DNA from 2 places in the Paenibacillus sp. NPDC056579 genome. Region 2 is predicted to be linked to the other one. Evidence: a T-box and tRNA genes for the amino acid it is inferred to sense, from the RefSeq annotation. Region 2 holds a T-box; the other holds one or more tRNA genes.
The links. A T-box is a leader RNA that pairs with one kind of tRNA and senses whether it is charged. The one in region 2 lies ahead of ileS (isoleucine--tRNA ligase), so its partner is inferred to be a tRNA-Ile.

Region 1 (4,155 bases), on a different contig from region 2:
GATGAGAAAAATTAAAGTACACGGAAAGGAGCGTGAGCGGGATGAAAAAGGCACTTTACCTATTAGGATATGAGAGCATTCAAAAGTGGAGCCTAACCGAGGGCAACCATTCAGTTTTCAATGCGCTAAAACCTTTTTCTTCGCCACGCGGCCTATTATCGATATCCGATCACCTCTGACAAAAATGGGGATCTGCAAGCAAATCACGTTTATTGCAAACGTATTTGGTTGGATACGGGAAGACCGCTCTGGAGAAGCGGTCTTTTTTGTTTTATCTACAAATGGAGGAAAAAAGAAAATATGTTAAAAAAGGGTTGACATTAAAAATTCCCCATGATAATATCATAATCAGTAAAGCGGTAAAACACTAAAGCGGTAATGCGAGAAAGTCTTTTGGTACTAAACCTACAAGGAAAGGAAGGGATAGGCAATGAGAAGCCAGTTATTCAACAATCCGTCTAAGCAGGACTATGAACAGCCAAATAAGTATCACGAGAACACAATTGATCATAAGCAAGTTTGGTGCGAGAGCAGCATTAAGGGGCAATTTAGCGATGTTCTTGAGGCCTATTTCCAACCAATCATCAGTAGCTTTTACGTACCATGTTTGAGCCTTTCCATCCTTAGAAGAGGAGGAATGGCGCTAACGTGACCATGAATCACGGACCGTTCCGAGTCTGAATCCGTGCATACATTGATATTGTGCGTAAAAGGCTACTTGCGACCTGGCAAGTGGTCCATTGGTGCTTGTCCTTTATGCTTGGGGCAGCGGCTTGAATGGAACCACGACGGGCTAAGCAGCCTTTTTTATACCCATGGATAGAACGTATGTTCTGTAGGAGGGGTAAGGCGTCCTGTTGGATGGAGAAGCTGGCTGACAGAGCAATCGTAAACTCATTATTCACAGGTTCTAATTCTGTTCAGCCCTTCCAATCATATTATGGCGCATTAGGCAAGTGGTCTAAGCCACAGGACTTTCAATCCTGCATTCGCTCGGTTCGAATCCGGCATGCGTCACCAAATGCGGAATTAGTTTAATGGTAGAACGGATGCATTCCAAGCATTCAGTATGGGTTCAATTCCTGTATTCCGCACACTAAAAGTACATATAAAAAGCGGTTCGCAGAGTGTGAGTCAGCCATGAGTTTGGGTTCTGATGGGTGGTTGAACGAAACACAAGCTGTAAAAAATCGGTGGGAGCTTAACCCGCTCCTAGCAAGGATTTACCGCGTCCACATGCTGGCGTAGCTCAATCGGTAGAGCAACTGACTTTTAATCAGTAGGTTGAAGGTTCGATCCCTTTCGCCGGCACCAAATATCTTCTACCACCATCAATATATGACGTAGTGGTGAAGCGGCATAACACACCTGTCTTTCGAACAGGGATACGCGGGTTCGAATCCCGTCTACGTCTTCACGGTTCCATAGTTCAGTTGGTTAGAACGCTGCGTTGTCAGCGCAGAGGTCAGGGGTTCAAATCCCCTTGGGACCGCCAATATGCTGTCGTAGCTCAGGAGGTTAGAGCGCTCGGCTGATAACCGGGAGGTCGGTGGTTCAAGTCCATTCGACAGCAGATTTTAAAGCTGATCAGTAAAAAGCGCGCTGGTTCCTATCCAGCCGGACTCATATCTTGTGCATGTGGGGAATAGATTTTTAAAAGCTGCATACCACACCATAGCCTGTGGCTTCAAGCTCCACCATGTTAGACACAATGCGTTGAATCAATTCCATCAAGGCCCGCCAAACAAACCAAAACGAAAGGAAGAAGCCAACCTTGCATTACAGGTGAATCCCATGAAAACAAAAAGACGACAATTCCCATTGATTCATGAAACGACATTCCGCAATACAACTGAACAGAACCTTGAGTTTGGAGACGTAATGGATCGGATTACGCGATTCATCGAAGGCGATTCAAGGGCAGTATATGATCTCGTGGTTACGACAGACGCTCAGACACATCCCGGCCATACGAAATTCGTAAGCTACATTGTGGTGTATCGAGTAGGACGAGGCGCTTGGTTATGCAGCCGGCAAGTGATAATTCCGAGAGAAATCTACTCTGTTCAAGAAAAATTGTCATTGGAAACGACCTTCAGCCAAGAAATTGCCGCTCAATTCGGTTATGCCGAACGTGAACGTCTCGAGAACATTATCTTACCGTATATCGATCAAGGGGCAGATATCCGCTTCATGGTAGATATTGACGGAGGAACCGGCGCTAAGAATAAGACGGCAGCTTATCTTTCGGAGATGGTTAGTCGAATTGAAGCAATGGGTTTAATCGCTAGGGTTAAACCAGAATCGGTAATGGTAAGTGTTGCTGACCGCGAAACGAAAAAGCCTTTTCGGTTACGAGCTGCTTCTTCTTAACAGGATATCTCCATTAAATTGACGAAGAAAGCCCGGGAAATCCCCAGGCTTTCTTCTATTTTTGCTCATGAGTCTTTGGTGAATCGATATTCCGTTGGAACTTATTTGCAATTTCTGCGTCTATAATAAAAACTGAAGATCAATGAATCATGTCTTAGAAAGGATTCTCTCATGGATACCCTCACTGGTTTCTTAATTTTAGGTGCTTTGTTTGGTATTTTTGTTGCTATTCAAAAACTTAATTCAAATGTTATTACACAAATTGATCAAAATGAGAAGATTACTGAGTTACTTAGTGAATTGAAGGAAAAGTAAACGGGATGTCGAAGCAAGATCCAGAACTTATTACAGCTGCGAAAAGCTGGATGAAGGTATTCATATGGAGGCACTGAATTTGGATAATCGGGATAAGCAATGGATTAAGCAGAAACTGGATATTGCGAGAGCGGAGCTAGGGGAGCTAGCTTTTCAGGAAGTTGAGTACATTACCAAAGGCTGCGAGAAAGACGTTCTGATTCTGGATAAAAAGACAGTTATTGCTTTCTTTCGTGATGGATTGCAGCTAGATCAATATCATATCCGACAGGAGCTAATTCGCAGATTAGCAGGGCAGACGGAGGCTATTTTGCCAGAATGCCTGTATCTTTCTCCGACCCAACATTTCGTGGTAGAAAAATACGTGCCGGGATATCGAATTACTCCTCAATATGTGGAACAACATTCGCAATATGCACAACAAATTGGGCGATCCGTTGGAAGTTTTTTGAAACAGCTTCATATGAAATCAGAGCGCAGACAGGCCTTGCCAAGCCGTTTTGAACAAGATGTTCGGAATGATATGAATGACGGGGTTAGGCTGCTGCAGGCCAAACTGTCACCATCAGAGATGGAACAAGTGAAGCATTTCCTGTGTGAATATTATGAAATTTCAGCTTCGGTTCCAACTTGCATTGTGCATGGAGATTTCCACTATGATAATATTCTATGGGACGAGAGAGCCGGTAGGCTCGGGATTATAGATTTTAGTGAAGCAGGAATGGAAGATCCGGCATTGGATTTTATGTATATGTTTTATTATCCTAGAGAATTCAGACACGCGGTATTTACGGAGTACGGTTCAGAAGATGCAACGCTCTATGAGAGAAGCCAAATGTATGACAGGATCTACGGATTATATGATATGATCGAAAACCTCCAGGGGAATCCGCGAAAACCACACTTTGAAAAAGGGTACACCAGATTTTTTTACAGATCGCAAGATTATAAACTGTTCAAACTTGTTTAGACTAACATAGTTGGAGAAAATATTGCGGGTGGAAATAAACAAACGAATACCGTGGTCTTGATTTCTTGTGAGTAAGGGGATAATTCAAGGGGGAAATGGCGGTAGCTTGGAAAAATCAGGTTCTACAACTCGGGCACAGTCTATTACAGTTATTGAACGTATTATGTCCATACAATCCGGTAGATCGCTAGAAATAGACCAGGAAGCCGTCAAAAACGCAGAGAAAGAGCTTGCAAAAATATCAATATTGTTTAAGAGGGCAAGACTAATATATATCGGATGACAAGGACATTATCTCAAAGAGCCGCGCAAACCGCAGCTTTTTTTATTTTTTTGGATCAGACTCTTGACAAGCCCAAATTTCTGATATGAAAGCACTATCAGGTACTGCAAACGGATACCGGAGAGAGCGTGTAAGCCATCTCTATACTCCAATTCGATAACGAAAATTATCCAAAAGGATCATACACCCGGCTGCGGAAACATGATATGATGTT
Region 2 (4,155 bases):
TCAGGAAATCGTATTCCTGCAGCCCCTTTGATACGGCAGCCAGCAAGCTGTTTAACCGCGACAGAATCCACCGGTCCAATATGCTGCCGCTTGCTCCAGTCACATGCTCTTCCGGCTTGTAGCCGTCGATCGAAGCATACAGGGTATAGAACGCATGCGTGTTGACAATCGTGTCAATAACTTTCGATTTGGCTTCGGCGACGATTTGTCTGGAAAATCTCTTGCTGTTCCATGGCGCGCTGTCGGCGAGCAATGCCCAGCGGAAAGCGTCGGTGCCGAAATCGCCGATAATCTCCCAAGGGTCGATAACGTTGCCCTTGCTCTTGGACATTTTTTGTCCATTCTCATCCAATATATGCCCCGTGGAAAGAACCGCCTTGTACGGCGCCTTGCCGTTAAATAACGTGGACACCGCCAGCAAGCTGAAAAACCAGCCGCGCGTCTGATCGATTCCCTCGCATATCATATCCGCCGGATATTGCCGTTCAAACTGCTCCCGGTTCTCGAACGGAGTATGGTACTGGGCGAAAGGCATCGAACCGCTGTCGAACCAGACGTCTATCACTTCAGGCGTCCGCTCCATCACCCCGTTCCCGCAATGGCCGCAGCGTACCTTGACTTCGTCTACGAACGGTTTATGAAGCTCCAGATTCGCATCGACCGGAGTTACGGCATGGGCTCTCAGCTGTTCGATACTGCCCGGAACGAATTCGCCCTGACATGACGGGCATACCCATACATTAAGCGGAGTTCCCCAGTACCGGTTCCGGCTTATGTTCCAATCGACCAGCTCCTCGAGAAACTTGCCGAACCGGCCTTCGCGAATATGGTCCGGGTACCAGTCCACCTGCCGGTTGTTTGCGATCAATTGCTCTTTGACCGCCGTCGTCTTGATGAACCAGCTCTCCATCGCGTAGTACAGCAGAGGCGATTTGCAGCGCCAGCAGAACGGATAGCTGTGCTCATACTTCTCCTTCGAATAGAGCAGCCCTTTCTCCGCCAGCAGCTTCACGATATCGACATCGCAATCCTTCACGAACCGGCCGGCGAAATCCGTCACTTCATCGACGTAGCGTCCTGAAGCGTTGACCACGTTCAGCATGCTGATGCCGAATTTCATCGCTACCTTGTAGTCGTCTTCCCCGTGAGCGGGTGCTATGTGAACGACCCCTGTACCGCTCGTGTCGGTAACGAAATCGCCTTCGATCACAACATGAGCGTTCGGTACCTCCACATACCGGAACGGAGGAGTATACTTCAAGCCGACCAGCTCGGCGCCGCTCACCTTCCCGACGATTTCATAGTCGCCCTTCAAGACGTCTTCCGCCCGATGTTCGGCGACAATCACTGTCTCGTCACCTTGCTTCGCCCTGACGTACGTCAGCTCCCGATTTACGGCAAGCGCGACGTTCGCAGGCAGCGTCCATGGCGTCGTCGTCCAGGCGAGAATGGATTCGCTGCGGTCCTGCAGCTTGAATTTCACCGTTGCGGACAAATCCTTCACGTCCTCATAGCCTTGAGCGACCTCGTGCGAGCTGAGCGTGGTTTGACAGCAGGGACAATACGGACTTACGCGGTGCCCTTTGTACAGCAATCCTTTCTTGTGAATTTCCGCGAGCAAATGCCACACACTTTCGATATACTCGTTTTTCAACGTGATATAAGGATCGTTCATATCCGTCCAGTAGCCTATCGCCTCGGTCAGCTCGCGCCATTGCCTTTCATACTCGAACACGCTGTCCTTGCACTTTTGGACGAATTCTGCAATCCCGTATTGCTCAATCTCCTGCTTGCCGGAGATACCCAGCTGTTTCTCGACGCCGAGCTCTACAGGGAGCCCGTGAGTATCCCATCCTGCTTTACGAACAACCTGATGGCCTGTCATCGTCTTGTAGCGGCATATAAAATCTTTGATAACCCTGCCTAACACATGACCGATGTGCGGCGCCCCATTCGCTGTTGGGGGACCTTCATAGAATACGAAGTTTGGATGTCCCTCCCTCTGCTCGATAGATTGCTTGAATGTATGCTCCTTATTCCACTGTTCCAGCACCCGAAGCTCCCGCTGCCGGGCTTTTTCTTTCGGATCCACTTGCCTCATTGTCCAATCACCTCAAAAAAATTATTGTTGAAAAACAAAAAAGACCCGTCCCCATAAGGGACGAGTCGTCGCTCGCGTTACCACCCTTGTTCCGTATCCGCCCTGAATCTCAGGACTGATAACGGCACTCCTCTACGTACTAACATACGCGTTCCTTGTAACGGCGGACCCCCGGTTAAGCTTACTCGTACGAAACTTTCGGCTTCACTTCTCCGAGATGATTTTCGACTACGACTTGAACACCGGCTTTCAGCAATCACCGGCTCTCTGGGGAACAACATCATAGCGTACTCTTTCTCGTCATCGAATTTAGTTAGGTTTGCTTTTTATTGTTATAATCCAATTGCTAGCATTTGTCAAGAGGCATGCCGCAATTTGTGCGAGGAGCCTGTTCTTTTATTTTGAGAAAAGAAAAAGGAACCGGCAGGAATAACCCGCCGACTCCTTAATGAATTGATTAATGAGTACCTCTTACGTCCATTTCCACTTGCTTCGTTTCTTTTTGGTACGTAGAGTTGTTAATGCGCTCTTGCAGCTTCTCGTAGTACAAGTCCTCATTGATAGGCAAGTCTACCCAGTTGTCGGTCCAGGAAGACAAATGCATCGCGTTCGACAGCGTCAAGCCTTTGATGCCTTCCTCGCCTGGCGCCAGCAGCTTCTCGCCTTTCAAGATGTGGTTGACGAAGTTTTGGGTAATGCCTTTGTGTCCAGGGCCTGGAGCGCCTTTAATCGGAATCTCGCATTTCCATACTTCCGGAGAACCGAAGCCGCCTTTGAACTCACGGTTGAACTCAGGCTCAGGAGTACGCAAACGCCAGAACGTCAGCTTCTCATCCTCGATTACGATTTTGCCGCGGTCGCCTGTGACTTCGAAACGGTTCGTTCCCGGAGCTTCGCCAGTCGTAGTTACGAACAAGCCGGTTGCCCCGTTCTCGTATTCTACATAAGCCGTTACGTCGTCTTCCACTTCGATGTTACGGTATTTACCGAAACCGCAAAATGCTCTGACGCGTTTTGGCATCATGTCGATCGTCCACTGCCACAAGTCCAGCTGATGCGGGTCTTGGTTAATCAGAACGCCGCCGCCTTCGCCGGCCCATGTAGCGCGCCAGCCGCCGGAATCATAGTAGCTTTGCGAGCGGTACCAGTTCGTAATGATCCAGTTCGTGCGGCGGACTTCGCCCAATTCACCGGAGCTGATAAGATCTCTCAGCTTTTGGTACAGAGGGTTTGTCCGTTGATTATACATAATTCCGAAGGCTTTGCCGGATTTCGCAGCAGCTTCGTTCATTTCCCGTACTTGCTTCGTATACACGCCGGCCGGCTTCTCAACCAGCACGTGGTACCCGTGTTGGAACGCCTGAATAGCCGATACCGGATGATCATAGTGAGGCGTTGCTACGATAACAGCGTCGAAGGCTCTGGAAGCGAAGAAAGCTTCGAGATTGTCGAACAGCTGAATGTTCTTGTTTCCATGATTTGCTCTAACCCAGTCCAGTCGGGATGCATCTGTATCCACAATGGCGGTCAGCTCTGCGCCTTTGACAGCGTTGTCTACCAAATAACCCGTATGGCCTTTACCCATGTTGCCCACACCGATCAATCCGATGCGCACTTTGTCCATTCGTGTCCCCTGCCTCTCGATTCATATTCGATACTATGTAAGCGCATTTTCGCTTGCCTCTTCATTATATATTGCACACGTGAACATTACAATAAAAAAAAAGAGAAAATCGCACCTCTTTTCGCAAGGCCGACCTTCTCTGCGGCAAATGGTTATCGCACCGTCGCTTTATCTTTTTCGGAAATTTGACTCAGCGCTTCTCCCGCTTCGTCTTCGAATTTATCGCGTACCGCCAGGTCGCCGATCGAAACGATACCGACCAGCTCTCCGTTCTCGCATACAGGCAAACGGCGGATTTGCTGGCTGGCCATCAGCTTCACCGCTTCATCCACCGTCGTTTCCGGCGTAGCAGTCGTAATTTGGTTGCTGCTCATGACTTCCTTCACCGCAGTGGAACCTTCCTTCTTATCGGCAAAGCCGCGAATGACAA

Region 1: it encodes a tRNA-Ile, which carries the amino acid that the T-box ahead of ileS (isoleucine--tRNA ligase) is inferred to sense. The anticodon was not compared.

Annotation. Positions count from the first base shown of each region.
Region 1 is NZ_JBHTVD010000004.1:566,902-571,056, forward strand. It holds tRNA gene ACFQ88_RS19335 (tRNA-Glu) at 943-1,020, shown strand; tRNA gene ACFQ88_RS19340 (tRNA-Gly) at 1,024-1,094, shown strand; tRNA gene ACFQ88_RS19345 (tRNA-Lys) at 1,239-1,314, shown strand; tRNA gene ACFQ88_RS19350 (tRNA-Glu) at 1,341-1,414, shown strand; tRNA gene ACFQ88_RS19355 (tRNA-Asp) at 1,419-1,495, shown strand; tRNA gene ACFQ88_RS19360 (tRNA-Ile) at 1,500-1,573, shown strand; gene ACFQ88_RS19365 (ribonuclease H-like YkuK family protein) at 1,795-2,373, shown strand; gene ACFQ88_RS19370 (phosphotransferase family protein) at 2,768-3,658, shown strand.
Region 2 is NZ_JBHTVD010000003.1:191,538-195,692, forward strand. It holds gene ileS (isoleucine--tRNA ligase) at 1-2,101, opposite strand, end outside; T-box leader at 2,155-2,414, opposite strand; gene ACFQ88_RS13405 (Gfo/Idh/MocA family protein) at 2,559-3,725, opposite strand; gene ACFQ88_RS13410 (CBS domain-containing protein) at 3,878-4,155, opposite strand, start outside.